Regions from separate parts of the Chryseobacterium sp. CBTAP 102 genome, predicted to be linked through region 1. Evidence: riboswitches for the same ligand, from Rfam matches in the RefSeq annotation. Region 1 holds a riboswitch; each other region holds the start of a gene.
What was found. A riboswitch is a leader RNA that binds a small molecule or an ion and turns the genes downstream of it on or off. The one in region 1 is predicted to bind cobalamin.
Positions count from the first base shown of each region.

Region 1 (4,821 bases):
TGATGCCTACACCAAATACAGAACATTTGTCACTACTTACCGTAATATCGAGCAGCGTTTTCCTCAATACATGATCGCTTCCTACCTTGGAATAACTGTAGAATATCTGAGCTATCTGAGAAAAAAACACCTGTCTGACGTTTCTTAAGATTTCTTAAGTTTATTCCGTTCCGGCCTGAATAATTTTGCTCACAGAATTTTAATGAGTGAAATATGAAGGCTAAATTTATCGCCATAACAGCTCTTGCATCAGCTTCTATGTGCCTGAATGCACAGAAGATTTCCTATACTCCTGATCTGGTTTTGGGAAACCGTTCCTATACTTATATGCACAATGTCAATTATCAGCTGAATGAGCGGTTGAAATTAAACAATCTTACCCTGTTTGATACAGAATATACCAAGGATAAAGAAAACATATTCTTCATCAGAAATACCCTTTCGTATCATCTTACCAAAAGGCTGAGTGCCAATGCGGCATTTGGAATGAAAAATCCCGGAGCATTTTTCAGTGCTTATCTACAGTACAAAATTATCCGTCCTTCCTATTATCTGTCCTACTCTATAGGAACCACTTATCAGAAAGGATTTTCTCTGGAACAGTCTGTATCTTTTGAGTACACACCTTATCTGACAGAAAATTTCAAGGGATATTTCAGTGTTCTGGCTATTGGAAACCTGGATAACAGCGGATATCCCAGAGGCCTTCAGTTTATAAGACTGGGAGTAAAACAGGATAAAATGATGTACGGACTTGCTTCCAATTTTGATCAGTTTAATAACGGAAAAAAGACCCTGGAAAATATCGGGGCATTTGTAAAATATAACTTTTAAAAATGAAGACGTTCCAACTTTTTTTTAACTATTAAGATGTTAAGATTATGAAGACAGTTTGCTTAAATTTTAAGTCAGAATGGTTCTTAACTATACTTTAATTATTAAAATAACAGATCGTGCTATGAAAATCATAACACGATCTGAATTATTGAATCTAATTATTTTAAATTTTTCTAGACCGCATATTCTACTGAGGCTTCTTTAGCGGCGGCAACCATTGCTATTAAAGCTTTTTCAGTTTCGTCCCAGTGTCTGGTCTTCAGTCCGCAGTCCGGATTTACCCAAAGCTGATTGGCAGGAATTACATTCTGAGCTTTTCTCAGCAGTTCAATCATTTCTTCTTTCGATGGTACTCTTGGTGAATGGATGTCATATACTCCCGGACCAATTTCATTCGGATATTTAAAGTCTGCAAAAGCGTTCAGCAGTTCCATCTGAGAGCGGGAACACTCTATCGTAATCACGTCGGCATCCATATCGGCAATATTTTCAATAATATCATTGAATTCTGAATAGCACATATGCGTATGGATCTGGGTAGCATCTTCCACTCCGCTTGCTGAAATTCTGAAAGCTTCTACAGCCCATTTCAGATAGTCCTGCCAGTCGGTTTTTCTTAATGGAAGACCTTCTCTTATGGCAGGCTCATCAATCTGAATAATTCTGATTCCTGCTTTTTCCAGATCTACCACCTCGTCACGAATAGCCAAAGCAATCTGCTTACACGTTTCTGAACGGGGCTGGTCATCACGGACAAAAGACCACTGCAAAATGGTAACCGGGCCTGTCAACATTCCTTTTACCCATTTTTCAGTCCGGGATTGGGCATATTGGGACCAATAAACCGTCATCGGAGCCGGGCGGGAAACGTCGCCGAAGATCACCGGAGGTTTTACACAGCGGCTTCCGTAGCTTTGTACCCATCCGTTTTTAGTGAATACAAATCCTTCCAACTGTTCTCCGAAGTATTCTACCATGTCGTTACGCTCAAATTCTCCGTGAACCAGTACATCGATACCAATTTCTTCCTGCCAGCCGATTGTTCTATGAGTTTCTTCTTTCAGTAAAGTATCATACTGTTCTGCGGTCAGTTCCCCTTTTTTGAATTTCGCTCTCCAGCTTCTTACCTCTGTGGTTTGCGGGAATGACCCTATTGTAGTGGTTGGGAATAAAGGAAGCTGCAATACTTCCTGCTGTTCTTTTTTACGGATTTTGAAAGGGTTTATTCTCTGAGCATCTTTTTCAGAAACAGCATTTGCTCTTTGCTTTACCTGGTGATTATGAATAAGAGAAGAAGTTCTTCTGCTTTCAATTGCTTTTTTATTTTCTGCGAATGCTTCAAGAATCTGTTCATTTTCTTTTCTGGAAACAAGTTCTTTAAGTGTTACTACTTCTTTTACTTTTTGTTTAGCAAAAGCCAGCCAGCTTTTAATTTCCGGGTTAAGATGGGTTTCAAAATCCAGATCACAAGGTGAATGAAGCAATGAACATGATGGAGCGATCAAAATCCTTTCAGATCCTAATTTTTCAACAGCTTTTGTAATGAAAGACAGCGAATTTTCATAATCATTTTTCCATATATTCCGACCATCAATTACCCCTAATGAAAGGCTTAAATTTTCCGGAATATTATTCAGAATATCATCCAGCTGTTCAGGATTTCTCACCAGATCAACATGCAATATATTCACAGGAAGTGAAACGGCAAGTGATGCATTATCTTTTAATCCGTCGAAATAAGTGGCTACAATAAATTTCAGTTTTGGAAATCGTTTTCTGATTTCGGCATACACAGAATGATAGGTCTCTTTGGCTTTTTCAGTTAAATCTAATGCCAGAAAAGGTTCATCAAACTGAATCCATTCTGCACCCTGCTCCTGAAGCTTGGTTAAAATCTCTATATAGACTGGAAGAATATTTGCGGCCAGATCCAGCTTATCAAATCCTTCTTCTTTTTCTTTTCCTAATAGCAGATAAGAAACCAGCCCGATAATAACCGGTTTCGCATTGATTCCAGCTTGTTTTGCTCCTGCAAATTCATTGAAAATTTTATCTGAACTCAGCTTAAACTGTTGGTTTTTATAAAATTCCGGAACGATGTAATGATAGTTGGTATCGAACCATTTGGTCATTTCCATGGCAGTAATATCCAATCCGTCTTTCTGATAGCCTCTTGCCATGGCAAAATAAAGATCAAGCTCAGTATTGTTTTTTTTAAGCACTACTTCATGATACCGTGCAGGAATTGCTCCTACCACAAGGCTCATATCCAATACCTGATCATAGTATGAAAAATCATTGCATGGGATAAGATCTATCCCTGCTTCTTTCTGGATATTCCAGTTTTGGGTACAGATAGTTCTTCCGGTGTTCAAAAGTTCTTCCAGAAGGATTTTACCTGACCAATACTGCTCGCAGGCTTTTTTGAGTTCTCTTTTGCTACCAATACGCGGATAGCCAAGGATGTGAGTTTGCATTTTTTTAAACTTTTTAATTAAACTTATTGTGAAAGTCCTTTAAAATGCTTCGTTATGTTTTTGCGGAGGAAATTTCAGGAAATAATGATATAGCAGGCAATGCATTTCCAATTGAGAGAAAATACATATCTGATATATCATCTGTATGACCCAAAAGCTTCAGCCCGCGAAAGCATTGTCAATTCAGTAAAGGCAGGTCTCCTGACTTGTAACAGTTTCCGTCATCCTTCCCGTTTTTGGCAGTGGATATGCAAGGACAGAAACTTTTGGCATGTTACTTACAGTTGCGCGACAGCTCGTGATTTGCACACGATTCCCTATTAATCTACCTTAAGTAAAACCTTTCCTGTTTGATGAAGTATCTGCAAAGAACTGTACTTTTACCTCTAACAAAGATTATCAGTAAAAGTTTTTAATTTTGTGTAAAATTAGGAATACCGAATAAAAATACAATTCACAATAAATAATTAAGCAAATTAAACTTTTAAAAATAAAATTAAGAGCATATAATTCTGTAGATTTGACTGTTTTAATCATTTAAAAGAATAATATTCTGTGGAACAACTCGATAATAAGGATTTACAGCTGCTCAGGCTGCTCCAGAAAAATGCAAAATTGACCGTTAAGGAACTTGCAAAAGAAGTGAACCTTTCTACCTCTCCGGTTTTTGAAAGGGTAAAAAGGCTTGAACAGGAAGGTTTTGTCAAAAGGTATGCAGCCATTCTCGATGCTGAAAAACTGAACCGCGGATTTACGGTTTTCTGCCAGATCAAGCTCAAAATTCACGACCGGTCTGTAGGCTATGATTTTGTAAAAGAAATTTTAGAAATTGAAGAAGTTGCCGAATGTTACAATATTTCCGGAGATTTTGATTTCCTTCTGAAAGTTCAGGTAAGAGATATGAAACATTATCAGGATTTTGTATTTAACAAGCTGGGATCTGTAGATTCTATAGGCAGCACTCACAGTACTTTTGTGATGGCTGAGGTAAAAAACAACTATGGATTAACAATATAATTAAATTTATATTAGGGCTTCATTATAAGAATAAAACACCGCCAGATAATGACAGGTCTTATATTGTTTTGAAGCCTCCCTTAGGTTAATTAGCTGCCGGATCAATCATTTCTTCTGTAAGTCCTAATGATTTTAAAAGGTTTTTGCTGTCGAAAAATAATGTTGCATAATGTTTTCCTTTTTTAAAAACCAGTTTTGATCCATCTGGAAATTCACTGTCTGCTGCTAATTTCTGTGTTTTGGCATTGTACTTCCTGAACTTCGTTTTACTGTCCTGTAATGTACTTTTATTCAGAACAAGACCAAAAGGAAGTCCCTCAACAATTACAGGTTTATTATCTGAAGCAACAAAAAACATCTCATTCACAGTATTATCTTTTCCCAAGCTGCAATAAAGTTCCAGCCCTGTTTTAATGGGCCATTTGGCATATTTTTCTTCATTGGCATCTTCATAAAAGATGGCTTTTACGTTCAACGCTTTTGAGATTTT
Region 1 is NZ_QICX01000015.1:21,429-26,249, forward strand. It holds gene C8D70_RS17620 (Crp/Fnr family transcriptional regulator) at 1-148, shown strand, start outside; gene C8D70_RS17625 (hypothetical protein) at 214-834, shown strand; gene metE (5-methyltetrahydropteroyltriglutamate--homocysteine S-methyltransferase) at 1,011-3,314, opposite strand; cobalamin riboswitch at 3,488-3,674, opposite strand; gene C8D70_RS17635 (Lrp/AsnC family transcriptional regulator) at 3,870-4,331, shown strand; gene C8D70_RS17640 (hypothetical protein) at 4,417-4,821, opposite strand, start outside.

Region 2 (4,821 bases), on a different contig from region 1:
CATCATTGAAAACAGCCAGTTTATTATTTCCCAAATAAACAATTCCCTCGAATTTATCGTGTTCGTAGCCCAGTTTTGCTACCAGATCTACGGCTAATGTTTTGGTAACAGGCTTTATTCCGGCATTGCTAATTTCATCCCATGAGCATTGCTCTAAAGATTTACCGTTAATTTTCATTCCGTCTACAGCATTTATATCAGCTCCGTTTACATCACTGGCATTGCTTAAGTTTATTCTGTATACTTTTTTTATACCTCCCTGAGAACCGAAATTTCCGTCTCTTTCAATCACCAGGAATTCATTGTTACTTAATGCGGTAATATCACACACCGAATCAGAAGCACCTCCGTCCTGTCTATATAAAAACTGTCTGGTTTGCCCTGTAATAATATCAAAAGTGACAATTCTCGTTAAAGTGGTATTGGTTGCCAATGCTTTGCTGGGGACAAGCATCATTGACTGTATTGTTCCTACCAGCGTTCTTCCATCCGGAGTGATGCAAAGTCCTTCCATTCCTCTGTTGGCTCTTCTTTTGGCTAAAACAGCAGGTAATTTTCTTGGTCCTGTATCTACCCCAATCGGGCTTATTCTCTCCATCTCCATTCCATCAGCATTGTAATGCACAATGTGCGGTCCATATTCATCGGAAACCCAGAATGTACCATCAGCAGCAGCAACAATACTTTCACTGTCCAATCCATATTTATCTGTCCCTAAAATATTGCCGGAAGCATCATAAGCAATTTCCCCAGTACTTCCCATTCCGACAGGGTTTGGAAGTCCGGTAATTGGTTGTCCGTATGGATTTTTAAGTTTAATATATTTAATTACCTCTATATTTCCGTCAGCATTGATTTTAAAATGCATAATGGTTGGGGTAAAATTAGGAGCAAGAAACTTTTTACCATTCTGGAAATCGGTATTAGGACCTCTATCCGTAATGACGTAGAATTCACCTTTTCTTGTAGGGTGAGCGGCTGCACCGGAGCCAAATCCTCCGTTTATCACATCTACTCCATTGATGGCAGCAAGTTTTGTAAATGGAAATTCCTGAGGCAGTTTGGAATAATTAATATCCTGATTAATCATTGTGGTATCGTCATCATTTTTACATGAAGCCAATACTGCCAGCACTACGGCAGACAATAGCAATTTTTTCATATTTACTTTTATGGCTGCGAAAGTATAAATTGATTGTAAACTGATCTTGAATATAATGATAATTGTTTTTTAACAATAGAACAGATAAAATAGTTTGAAAGTGAACACAAAAACAACAGATTTATAAATAAAAATTCAATAATCCGGTTGAGTAAACAATCAATATGAAAATCAAATTTTTAAGAATATCTGAAAAATAATAATTCACAAAACGGACTCACAGATTTATATGATATATTTGCAGCGTTTTAAGGCTGAACAATGTTCATTAATAGGGAATCAAGTGAGAATGATATTCAAATCTTGAGCTGTACCCGCAACTGTAAACTGTTTAAACTTACCACACAAAAATCCACTGGATCTTAAAATCCGGGAAGGAAGCTGTAAGATGTGAGCCAGGAGACCTGCCTTAGAATACTGACTTCAGAGAACCAACTGTTTCTACTCTGAAGATAAGTTTCGGGAATAAAACTTTAAATTAATTATATCATGAGGAAAATTTATCTTTTTTTCTTACTGCTTTGCATGCAGGTATTATCGGCCCAATTCACAGAAAACGACATTAAATTTTGGGTAGGAACCGGATCTAAAAAAGCATATTTCATTGCGGACTTTAATGACAACAGCACACCCAATTCTTATGCATGGGGATACCGTTTTGATGGCGATGGCCTTTTGATGGAAGATCTTATCAATGCAATTGTGGCAGCAGAATCCAAAATGCAGGTTGACATTCCTACAGGATATCTTTCTATTCTGAATTATAATCATCACACATCCACTACTGATGACAGCTGGATAACATGGTCTGGATCCAGCTCATCAAACATGACTTGGAACAATGGGGTAGGTTATACTCCTTTGGTGGACGGAAAATGGTATGGGGTTACATACGGCCTTGATCATTATGATATTCCTCCCTCTCCTCCCGTTCCAGCCTACAGTTCTGCATGGTTTACTCCGTCTCAGGTTACAAACTGGGTGGGAAGCGGAAGTAATAAAAGCCTAATAGTTATTGATTTCGGAACTGATAATGCTAACGGGAATGCCAATTCTTTTGTTTATGGAATTAAATATAACGGAAGCATCACTGCTGAACAGGCGTTACAATTGATCCAGGCTCAAGATTCCTATTTTAATTTTGCATCAGCGAATAATCAGATTACTACCCTATCATTAAATTCCTTTACCGGAAATACTTCCGGATCAGACAGCTGGAAATTGTATAAAGGAAAAGACCTATCAAGCTGGCAAGCGAAAGCCAATCTTTCTCAGATTCAACTGGGCAATAAGGATTGGTTTGGATTAAGTTTCGGGCAAAGAAGACCATTTACACCCACCGAGGCACAGCTGACTTTAGGGATTTCTTCTGTTACAAAGAAAAAATTCAGTGTTTATCCAAATCCGGCAAGTAATTTCATTCAGATTGAAACGGCTGAGAAACTGAAAGAAGTGAATATTTATTCAGCTACAGGACAGAAAATAATGACTTCTCAGGTTACTAAGATTGATGTTCATTCTTTAAACACAGGTGTTTATTTTGTTGAGATTAAAACCAATGATAGTTCCACGATACATAAGATGGTTAAGAAATAAAGAAAAGTACCTTTAAAAAGGCGCTTTTTTAATGAGGATATGTGGAAAATCACCCCGTCAAAAATTCTTTGAATTTTCGCGACCTTTCCAAAGGATGGGAATTTTTACATCTTCAGTTGGAGTTTGGCCTGGATTACAGATTCCTTCTGAATAATCAAGAATACAGTTCAAAATCCATAATTGATTCAACAAAAAAACCGCACCAGATGGGTGCGGTTTTCTTATGATATTACCATCAATTATTTTTTCTCAGTAGATCTTTGTAAAACCTCATCTACCATTCCGTAGCCTTTAGCTTCTTCAGAAGTCATCCAGTAATCTCTGTCAGATGATTTTTCTACCCACTCATATGTTTGTCCTGAGTGATGGCCGATGATTTCATAAAGCTCCTGCTTCAGTTTCAACATCTCTCTCAAGTTGATCTCCATATCAGAAGCGACCCCCTGCGCACCTCCTGAAGGCTGGTGAATCATTACTCTGGAATGTTTAAGCGCAGAACGCTTTCCTTTTTCTCCGGCAACCAGTAATACAGCTCCCATGGAAGCAGCCATACCTGTACAGATAGTCGCTACATCCGGCTTGATGATCTGCATAGTGTCATAAATACCTAAACCTGCATAAACACTACCACCAGGAGAGTTGATATAGATCTGAATATCTTTTGAAGGATCAGCACTTTCTAAGAATAAAAGCTGAGCCGTAACGATGTTTGCAACCTGATCATCAATACCTGTTCCCAGGAAGATAATTCTGTCCATCATCAAACGGGAGAAAACGTCCATCTGGGCAACGTTTAATCTTCTCTCTTCCATGATGTACGGAGTAAGATTCGTTGGGCCATACATTCCCATATACTGATCGGTAACCAAACCGTTGTTTCCTAAATGTTTTACAGAGAAATCTCTGAATTCCTTTTTAATGTCCATATTTCTATTATGTATTATTTTTAAAATATTCTCGAAGTTTAAATTACAATATTTATTCCTAAAATTTTATAGGACTTTTTGTCACAGAACATCAAAAAAATCTGACTTCAAATTATCTTTTTCTATCTACATAAATCCCTTTGATAGGCGAATATTCGATGATATTGCTCAACCGTATGGAAGCCTGCTTCAGTAAAGTGATTTTTTTGATCAGCTCATAATACTTTACTTCATCTGTACTGCTGTACTGATCAAGTTCTTTGGCTGTTTCCCTGATCAGATAATCAATATATCTGTATTTATGTAACAGAACATCTCCCTGAATCTGATCTGCCAATTTATCACCATAATTGGGAGGGTAAATATTTCTGGAAGCCCAGTTTTCAAGCTCATCCAGCGGGATCAGAGCATCTACAACCTTTGTGGTGATTTCTTCGTCCATAAAAGATACAAAAAAGTTTCCACTTCTGAGTTCATCTTTTTGAATCCCTTCCCTCACCTGATTGATAATAATTTCATTTTCTCTGACTAAAAATGTATACTGCTCCTCTTCGAAATGATGAAGGATTTCTTCAATAACAGTTATCTCATATTCTTCATTCTGTTCGTTTTTTCTTTTCAGAATAATATCTCCGAACATCAGCATATGATCTACCAGTTTGTTTTCCATGAACAGTACATCATACAGAAAAGGATCTTCTTTTTCCTTATCCAAAGGAACAATCTCCATCTTTGGAGCTGCTTTTTCCTTCTGCTGCTGAACATGATGGGTCTGATTTTGCGTGATCTGCTTCTGAACATCCAGCTCATTAAACAAGCTTTGCTCCGAAAGTCCGAATTTGTTGGAAACCTCTTTAAGGTAAACCTCTCTTTTCAGGGCATTCTGTACAAAAGAAACAGATTTTACAATATCTCTGATCGCTTCAGCCTTTTTAATAGGATCATTCCCGATATCCCTCAGAAGAATTTCCGCCTTAAAGTCGATGAAATCCATCGCTTCATTTTCGATGTATTTTTCAACATACTCCTGCGGATGTTTTCTGGCAAAGGAATCCGGGTCATCTCCGTCAGGGAAAAGCAGAACACGGATGTTCATTCCCTCAGTCAGTAACATATCAATACTTCGGAAACTGGCTT
Region 2 is NZ_QICX01000008.1:72,342-77,162, reverse strand. It holds gene C8D70_RS12725 (esterase-like activity of phytase family protein) at 1-1,162, opposite strand, end outside; cobalamin riboswitch at 1,397-1,589, shown strand; gene C8D70_RS12720 (T9SS type A sorting domain-containing protein) at 1,652-2,758, shown strand; gene clpP (ATP-dependent Clp endopeptidase proteolytic subunit ClpP) at 2,998-3,684, opposite strand; gene dnaG (DNA primase) at 3,797-4,821, opposite strand, start outside.
Region 2: another riboswitch for cobalamin. It lies ahead of C8D70_RS12720 (T9SS type A sorting domain-containing protein); the one in region 1 lies ahead of metE (5-methyltetrahydropteroyltriglutamate--homocysteine S-methyltransferase).

Region 3 (4,821 bases), on a different contig from region 1:
ATTGTGAGAAACTTTACTATTCTTTGGATCTTTTATAAAAAAATACTGCTTCCTGCGTTACTGTTTTCATTACTTATTTGTTTTCTGCTTCCCTACAGGCTTGAAACATTTGGATTAAGTTTTCTTCTGATTTTACCTGTTCTTCATTACTTTATGTATGAAATAAGGTTTAAAAGCGAATATTACTTTTATGCCAATTCAGGGTTTTCAAGGATTTTTCTTTGGGCAGGAACAATAGTATCAGGGGTTATTGTAAAAATTATAACATTGTTTTTATGAGTAAACTTCATGTTGATAGTGTAACAAAATCTTTTAATGAAAGAAAAATTCTGCAGGATATTTATATAGGATGTGAAACAGGGCAAATTACAGGGTTATTAGGCAGAAATGGTAGCGGAAAATCAACGCTTCTAAAAATTATCTTCGGGATTGAACATGGTAATACGCAGTTTATAAGATATGATCATACCATTTTGAAAACCATTTCCGATAGAAAAAACAGAATTGCTTACTTACCACAGGATCTCTTTTTACCCAGGTATGTAAAAATCAAAAACCTGATTCCTCTTTTTTGCAATCAAAAGAATACTGAACTACTTTTTACTTCAGAATTCATACAGCCTTTCCTCCATGAAAAACCTAAAAACCTTTCTAAAGGTGAACAGAGAATTATTGAAACCCTGATGATTATTTATTCTGAAGCCCATTTTATTTTACTGGACGAGCCATTCCATAGTCTTTCTCCAAAGGTTACTGAAGAATTAAAGAAAAATATACTGCGGGAGTCAGCACATAAAGGTTTCATTATTTCTGATCATAATTTTAAAGATGTTCTGGATATTTCTGAACGTATATTTCTGCTTTCAGACGGTCATCTGAAACAAATACAAGATTTAAGTGAACTGCAGCGGTATAATTATCTTCCGAAAAGCATTTAATTTATATATTTGGAAGATCAAAAAAATTTCATGATGACTTTCATAAACAAAGCATTCTATTTATCCGCTATCAGTATCTTATCTATAACCTTTGTAAAGGCACAGACAAAAGTTCCTTTTGGAGTGGTAAAAGCTGAGGAAGGATATGCTAACGTACGTGTACATAAAGACGATTACCGAAAAATTGTAGACAAGATCCGTATGCGCAAAGGAGATGTATTTGTTTATGTAAAACCGGCTCCGGGAGAAACAGAATGGATCTGGATCAAATATCCGGAAAAACAGGATGACGACAAGCCTTTTGTACGGTATGAAACTCTTGATAAAGAAGGTATGGTGAATAAAGGGCGTATTGCATATGTGGACCAGCTTCCCGCCTATACTCCATCTAAATCTAAAAATGGAAGATCCCTTATTTTCACCGACAATTCGGATCCTAAAATCCCTACTGCCCAAAGAAGCAAAGTGGTGATTGATATTTATCCTTCCAATGCAGGATACCGTAAAAAGGAAAAAGATGCGGATGGAAAGATTCTTACCATTGATAAAGTAAAACCGTGGGGAATTGGAAATGACCTTCCTGAAGGAATGACCGAAATCAAATCCATCAGAGTGCAGCAGCCCGGAAGAGGATCTGTTTTTGTAAGAGAAGCTATCAAAAATATGTTCCAGCCTACCATGGATTTTGAGAAAGTAGGAGTAACATCTCTTGACAATGATAATATTTTTCTTTATATGATCAATGGTTCAGGAGAAAACAGATATACTACCCTGTGGACAATTAAGAAAGGAAGAGTAATCAGCCAGATTATTTATCATAATCCGGAATAAATTCATTATTTTTGCATTCGAAAAGTTTTTACGCTTATTCATCACAGAAATTGGTTCTGCATCACTGCAGATTAAAAGGGAACCGTGTGAAAATCACGGACTGTCGCGCAACTGTAAGTAACTGAAGTCTTTATCAAAGATCCACTGTGCGAGGTATGGGAAGGAGATAAATGATGTTACAAGTCAGGAGACCTGCCTTTTTCTTAAACATGTAACTTTCGCGATTTGAAGTTGTATTGATCTGATGGATTGTTTCAGGAATTCTGTAAGTTCCTGTCATTATTCTGTTGTTTCCAATCATTTCTTATCGCTTTAATTAATAATGATATATGACTACAGAAGAAAGAATTGAAGCATCCGAAACCAGAATCTTTAAAGCGGTTTTCCCTAACACTACCAATCATTATGACACTCTTTTCGGAGGTACAGCCATGCAGCTGATGGATGAAGTAGCTTTTATCACAGCAACCCGTTTTGCCAGAAAAAGAGTGGTAACCGTAAGCAGTGATAAGATTGATTTCAAAAAACCTATTCCTGCCGGAACCATTGTGGAACTGATCGGGAAAGTTTCATACGTGGGAAAAACCAGTATGAAAGTGAATGTTGAAATTTACACTGAACAGATGTATTCCTATGAAAGAGAAAAAGCTATTGTAGGTGATTTTACTTTTGTAGCCATCGATGAATTCAAAAAACCAATTCAGATACTATAAATAAATTTCGGGCGGCCTTTGGCCGCCCGAAATTTTTCCATTCAAAACAATCTATTTACGTATTGACGATAATGATTGGAATTCATTCAGGTTTTCTTTAATTTAGGCCTCAGGAAATTTTTTACCCTTTTCCTAAAACTATAGAAGAACTAATATTACATGAAAAAAATTATTTTAATCATTACACTCATCCTTTCAGTATCACTAACAGCACAAAAAGACGTCAAAATTGAACTCCCGGAAAGTTATGAATTGGGAAATATCATTTTAGCACTCACAGAATACGGTAAAACAGATCCATATGACGTCCAGAAAATCCCTCCGTATTATGATGAAATCATGTCTTATTTTGAGCCTGTAAAAGATCATCCCCTATTAAAAAAAGTAAACTATTCCAGAAAAGACTGGAAAAAATTCTTAGGTTTTCGAACCGATTTCTATGCATTTTCTTTTGATGAAAGTGGTTTACTTAAAAGAGATTTCCCATTCAATTCATTTGGTCCCAAAGAAGTAGATGAAAACCTGGAACTAATTAATGATTTTGTGAAGAAATCGAATTATAGAACCTTTTATAAAAATCATCAGCAGTTTTATAATACCATCATCTCGAACTACAAAGAGTATTATTACATCAATGACACCTATGCTTTTTTGGATAAAATAGCAGCAAGACCAGCCAATGAAGGAGATAAGAAATATGTTATCGCCATTTCTCCTCTGGTAGGCGGACAGAATTGCCATAGAGACATCAACAGTTCATTAACCGTTGACTTCCCTGATATCGGACAAGATCTTATCCTTGGAAATTTAAAAAATAATATTGCCCGAAGACTTCTGGATAATCACACCGTATTTTCAGAAATAGATCATGGTTATGTTAATCCTGTTTCAGATCAGTATTCAAAGGAGATAACGGAAAGCTTCAGTCTGGCGAAATGGGATAAGAAGTCAGGATATCCGGGTATCAGTTCATTCAATGAATATATGACATGGGCTGTTTACGATTTATTTATCAAAGAAAAATTTCCAAAGGAAAAAACAGACAGCCTTTCTGCGATCTATCACAAAGTGAATATCCGACGTGGATTTATTGCACAGACCCTGTTTTCTGAAAAGGTTGCAGAGCTTTATAAAAAGGAAAAGAAGCTGGAAAAATTATATGTCCCATTATTAAAATGGACGAAGAAAATAGGAAACAAAATTTCTCAGCCATCCGTTGTGAATGCCAATAACAAAGATTTTGAAAAAGCTGATCTCAACAATATAGTGGTACAATTCACGGAGCCTATGAAAAAAACACAGACTCTTCAACTGAGATTATTCGAATATGTAGATGGAAAAGAAACCGGTAATACAATAATTACCGTGAAAAACCCGGTGTGGTCCAAAGACGGAAAACAGGTGAAATTTAAACTGGAAACTACTTACAGGAATTTTGAAATGAGGTTTTATGTATGGAACAGTATGGCTGGATTTTATTCGCAGCAGGGAGTTTTATTAAACCCTGATAACTATTTATTGCTGGCCTCATAAAAATTCATGAGATATCCATAAAAAAAGACACTGCCCAATCAATAACCGGACAGTGTCTTTTTTTTTATTATTTCAACACTTTTTCCGTTTCCAGACTTCTGTTTAAAAGAAGTTCAAAAGCCTCTCCCATTTCATCCGATGCTCTGCTGATAGCATTTTCAAGCATATTTCGGATTTGTTTTTCTGTTACTCCTGCTTCCGTCCAGCTCTTTCCTGTAGTATGGGAATTTAAAATAAACGGCATAATCCTGTCGATCCCGCAGGCAAAAATAGCATCCGGTGTTGTCTCTTCTTCAAACTCAAGCCACAGGTTAAAAAATTCTGTACGTAAAGGCTCATCCAGAATTCCAAAGATTTTTTGGGCTGAAGCTTTCTCTCTTTCAAATTTTCCTACCATTGCTTTTTCATCAAAAATAAAAGTATCTCCCGCTTCAATCTCCACAAGATCATGAATGGAAAGCATTCTTATCACCCTTAATAAATCAATATCTGCACGGTTTTTAGCATACGGATAAAGGATCTGGGCAAGAATGATAATCTGCCAGGAATGTTCCGCCGTATTCTCTCTTCGGGAATCATCTGCATTATAATTTCTTCGCTGTACATTTTTAAGTGCATCCACTGCAAGAATAAAATTGATCTCTTTCTGAATTTTCATTTTACTTTTCTCTGTTATATTGTTCTGAAGAGCATACCCTGTGGTTACCCGTTTATTATTTATCTTTTCTTTTGTAAGTACTTTTAGATTTACTTTTTACAAATGATTTAGGTGTTTTTATTTCTAACAAAAATACGAATACTGATAC
Region 3 is NZ_QICX01000003.1:148,450-153,270, forward strand. It holds gene C8D70_RS05935 (ATP-binding cassette domain-containing protein) at 276-938, shown strand; gene C8D70_RS05940 (hypothetical protein) at 969-1,769, shown strand; cobalamin riboswitch at 1,804-1,984, shown strand; gene C8D70_RS05945 (acyl-CoA thioesterase) at 2,099-2,482, shown strand; gene C8D70_RS05950 (DUF4932 domain-containing protein) at 2,642-4,015, shown strand; gene C8D70_RS05955 (HD domain-containing protein) at 4,083-4,673, opposite strand.
Region 3: another riboswitch for cobalamin. It lies ahead of C8D70_RS05945 (acyl-CoA thioesterase); the one in region 1 lies ahead of metE (5-methyltetrahydropteroyltriglutamate--homocysteine S-methyltransferase).

Region 4 (4,821 bases), on a different contig from region 1:
AAAAAAATCCAGGGTACATTTATTACTGCCCATATTCCCTTCATTCAGCATATAGAAGCCCTTTATGGATGTATTTTCTGAGGGAAGTCCTTCTACCACTTCCTGACGGACAATAATATCATCTGTACGACATGAGGTAAGAAAAGCTAATACCAGAAATAAAAAATAAAAGTTTAGTTTTCTCATAAGGTGAAGTTTAGAATAAGTTTAAAGTTTCTTCCGGGCATCGGATAATTGATGACCACATCATAGTATTGATTGAAAATATTATTCGCCTCAAGGCTTACTTTGAATTGATGATTGGCCCAGTTGAATTTTTTCTGAACAGACAGATCGTGAGTATACCAGGGCTGCACATAATTGTATTGAATATTATCCTGATTCACATCATATCTTTCTCCCACATACATTGTACTGTAATTGAAACTCCAGTCTTTATAATCTGCCATCAGACTGAAAGACCCACTGTGCCATGGCGTGTAAGGTATCTGATTACGGTAAAAGGTATCTTCCGGATCGCTGATATCTCTTGCACTTTGGTACGTATAAGAAAGCAAAGGTCGAAGGGTTACTTTTCCCAGCTGAAGTTCAGTATGTACATTTACATCGGCTCCAATTATTTCAACCAATCCAAGGTTCATCATCAGCCAGCGGAACATACTTCCGTTTGGAGCGGCTACAATTTTATCCTGTACTTTATTGTAGTAACCGTCTACTTTAGCATAAAAAGTTTTAAAGAAACGGTTGTTATAATTCTTCTGATAAGTAAATCCTACGTCATACTGATTGGTAAATTCCGGTTTCAGGTAAGTATTTCCGATATTGGTATAATACAGATCATTGAAGGTTGGAAGCCGGAAAATCCTTTTATAGAATGCTCTGAGGGTAAGCTCCGGAATGATCTCCGGCTGATAGCTCATAAATACGGCAGGTGTCCACTCTCTGGCATCTCCCGGTCTTTTGTTTTTTCTTACTTCCTCAAATGTAAAGGTTCCTAAAAGGCTTCCCAGAATTTTAAACCTGTTCCACTGATAGGTTGTTGCCAATGCTACCAATGTTGTGTAACGCGTAGGATAAGAAAAGTTATCCAGATTGGCATCCAGATTATTGTACTGAAAATCTCCACTCAGGCTGATATCCCAATTGGGCGTAATAGAATAGATATTGGATGAGGAAAGGTAGAGTTCCCGCTGGATATAGGTATTATCGGTATGAATAATAGACTGCGAACGAACCGTATCCATAAAATGGGTATAATCATAAGCAAATTTTGCTTTCAGCTGGGTTTCAAATTTCGGGAACAGTTTTTTTCTCAGATTGGCCTGTACGAAATAATTTTCATCAGATAGTCTCGCTCCCCTTCCTCCAAAACGGCCATTCACAATAGGTGCCGGCATTCCACGGTCTGAAATATAACCGTAACCACGGATATTCCAGCTTCCGTTATTCAAAGTTCCGTTGAGAGAGGTTTCAAAACGTTTTGCTTTGATGTCTGAATCCTGTCTTTTCGCAATGGTATCATAGGCCTGCTGTCCATCAGGATATTTCTTGGCATATCGAAATCTATAAATTCCGTCACTCTGCATAAATTCTCCACTGAAGCTGGCAGAAACCCTGTCTGAAATCTTCTGTTCCAATCGGAATGAAGGGTTGAAAAGATCAATAGACGCACTTTTAGCTCTTATAACGAGATTGGTTTTCCTATTTCCTTTAAATACAGGTGTTTTAGGCTGTAAATAAATAGAACCCGAAGATCCGAAGTCTTTTGCCGGTTGGAAAATCTCACTTTTCTGTCCGTTATACAATGATATTTCTTCCAGATCATCCAAGGAATATCTTCCCAAATCCACCAGTCCGTTTTGGGCATTACCCAGTTGAATTCCATCATAGAAAACCCCTACATGCTGACTTCCCATACTTCGGATATTAATGGTTTTCAAACCACCTAATCCTCCATAATCTTTGATCTGAACTCCTGAAAAGTACCGCAGTGCATCTGCAACAGAATGACTGTTCAATCTTTCCAGCTGCTCGCCCTGTAAGGTTTGTGCCGGAAGGATTTCTTTAAAATTCTTTTTGTATAGATTGATTCCTTTAATGGTCTCTTCCTGAAGACTGTCTTTTTTCCTGGTTTGAGAAGACAAAAATTGAGATGTGATCACAAGTATGGTGAAAACAGCTTTATAAATTGCAGAAGTAGTTAGTTTTGCCGCCATTAGCTCATTTAGGGTAATGAAGACGCTAATGGGTATAAGAATACAACGACAAAGCACAGCGGTCACTGCACAGAATCATTGATGTCCTAAGCTTTATTCCACGAAAGCGTCAAACGATTATTTTCTGGCAGGTCTTCTGACTTACTCCATTTTTGAAATCCTTCCCATTAAAAAAACAGTGGATATATTCTTCAAAAACTTTGGTGCGGAGCTTACAGCAGCGGGTCTGTTCCGGATTCTCACCGGATTCCCTTTTAAGAGCTTTTTACGGCTCACCAAATCCCGGCAAAGATAAATAATTATTCCTAATCCCCAATTAAAATCATGATTGATAAACAATTAAAGCTCCCGAAGGAGCTTTAACATGGTTTTATGGAGGGTGTTTGCCCTAAATTCCAATATTCAGGAAAATACTGAATCTTGATTTGGCTTCAATATCTCCTCCTGCCAGATGAGTATACATGGGAAGCATAATTTCACTTCCCAGGCTCAGCTTTTTATAAGAAGCTTCAAATCCCAGTTTTCCGTACAAAGCGCTCCCGGCAGTGTTAGGCAATGCTTCATCAAATTGCTTATTCTGGGCATATACTTCTCCCTGAACTCCCGTTTTTACAGAAAAAACAGACTTTTCATTTCCTGCAACCTGATAAAAACCTGTTGCAGCATAATTCCACTGGTTTCCAAAACGGTAATTTTTCTTATTCTCTGTTTTGATTGTATAATCTGTGTTAACCAATACGGCAACTTTATTTTTCTGAAATTTATAATTCAAAGCCGCCTGATAATCCCAGCTTCCGGTTCCCAGCTGAAAACTTGGATTGACACCGGATGTTCCTTTTTCATCAAATTTCCCTAAAGGAATTTTCAAGCCCAAACCTCCGCTCAGATGATGGAAATTATCTTTGGAACTCATCAGCTGGTAAATTCCCATCAGATTAAGATCCCCTATTCCATTGATTTTAATATCTCCCTGCATGGTTTTCTTTTCATGGAAATGGAATGGCAGACTTGCGTAAACACTCAGTTTCTTAGTCAGTGGAATTTTTCCCCAAAGCTGCAGGGTATTAAAATACTGATCCTGCGTAAGATCTTTTACAAATAAGTTTTCTTTGGCTTTGTAATGCTGGGCAAAGTATTTGATTCCGACAAACTGTGGATTCAGCAAAGATTCAAAGCCGGAAGAGCCGTTTCCTGCCGCACAGCCACAGGCATCACAATCATCATCAAAATTGAATCTGCTAAAGGTTTCCGGGGCAATATATGCACTGTCTATAATGGTCTTCGCCTGATACTGACTCAACAGGATCAAACTTATGATTACTATAATCTTCTTCATGTTTCTATAAATTATTCTGCAAATTTTGGATTGGATATAAAACTCTTATCTGATAGTGTTTTCAGAAAAGCTATAATATACTGTTTATCCTGACCCGTCATGGGAATACCAGTATGCCCATTCTGTTTTAAAAGAGGATCAAGATTTGGATGATTTTCAACATTGTCTGAATAGAAATTAAGTACCGCCTCTAAGCTGTAAAATCTTCCGTCATGCATATAAGGTGCGGTATATTCTACATTTCTTAAGCTGGGAACTCTGAATTTCATGTTGTCATTCCAATCTAAAGTAACCCTGTATCTTCCTCTGTCATCGAACTGGGCGTTATAATACATTCCTGTATTTCGGTAGCTCTCATCGGTAAATAATTCTCCTGAATGACATGATGCACATTTATTCTGGAAAAGGGACATTCCCTGTGTTTCTTCAGCGGTAAAAGATACTTTTCCTTTCATCATCTGATCATATTTGGAATCTGCCGATATCATTGTTGCCATAAACTGAGAAATAGCCTTAAGAATACGGTCTCCAGTGATCTTTTCATCACCAAATGCTGCTTTAAACATTTTTTTGTAATTCGCATCACTATTCAGTTTTCCTACTGCTTCAGGAAGAGAGCTGTCCATTTCAAAATCTGTAGTAATAGGAACCAGAGATCTTTCATCCAGATTATGACTTACCCCGTCCCATGTATAATTTTTGAGAAAAGCCATATTCTGAATAGGTGGTGCATTTCTTATTCCTAATCTATCATCTATCCCATGGCTTACATTATGGCCGTGGTGGGTAAATGCATATTCCTGAATGTGACAGAACCCGCAGGAAATAGTATTATTTCTGGACAGCTTTCCTTCATAAAACAGTTTTTTTCCAAGAGCTACTCCATTTACTGTAACAGGATTTCCGGTAATATCAAACGTCATTTTGGGAAAGCCTGAAGGATATTCTAAGCTATAAGGTTCATCTTTATCAATAGGAATTCCTTCATATTCGTCAGAACATGAAACCAAAAGGCTTGTCAGGATGATGAAAATCCAAAGAGAGCAAAACCGCTCTCTCTTGGACATCGTCAATATCTTAGTCATTATGCACATGATCTACTTTAAACATTTTTGTAATGTTGTTGGTCACATTCACAAGATGCTGGCTGGATCCCATTGCCATATTGTTGCTGCTGTTCAGAGTTAAAGCAGTCTGCCCGCTCAAATACTGATTAAGATCAGCCAGAATATGTACAGAAGGCCTGATATCTTTGGTTACTCTCGCTGT
Region 4 is NZ_QICX01000002.1:137,684-142,504, forward strand. It holds gene C8D70_RS03990 (YncE family protein) at 1-186, opposite strand, end outside; gene C8D70_RS03995 (TonB-dependent receptor plug domain-containing protein) at 183-2,216, opposite strand; cobalamin riboswitch at 2,325-2,511, opposite strand; gene C8D70_RS04000 (transporter) at 2,605-3,552, opposite strand; gene C8D70_RS04005 (cytochrome c peroxidase) at 3,564-4,619, opposite strand; gene C8D70_RS04010 (MbnP family protein) at 4,630-4,821, opposite strand, start outside.
Region 4: another riboswitch for cobalamin. It lies ahead of C8D70_RS03995 (TonB-dependent receptor plug domain-containing protein); the one in region 1 lies ahead of metE (5-methyltetrahydropteroyltriglutamate--homocysteine S-methyltransferase).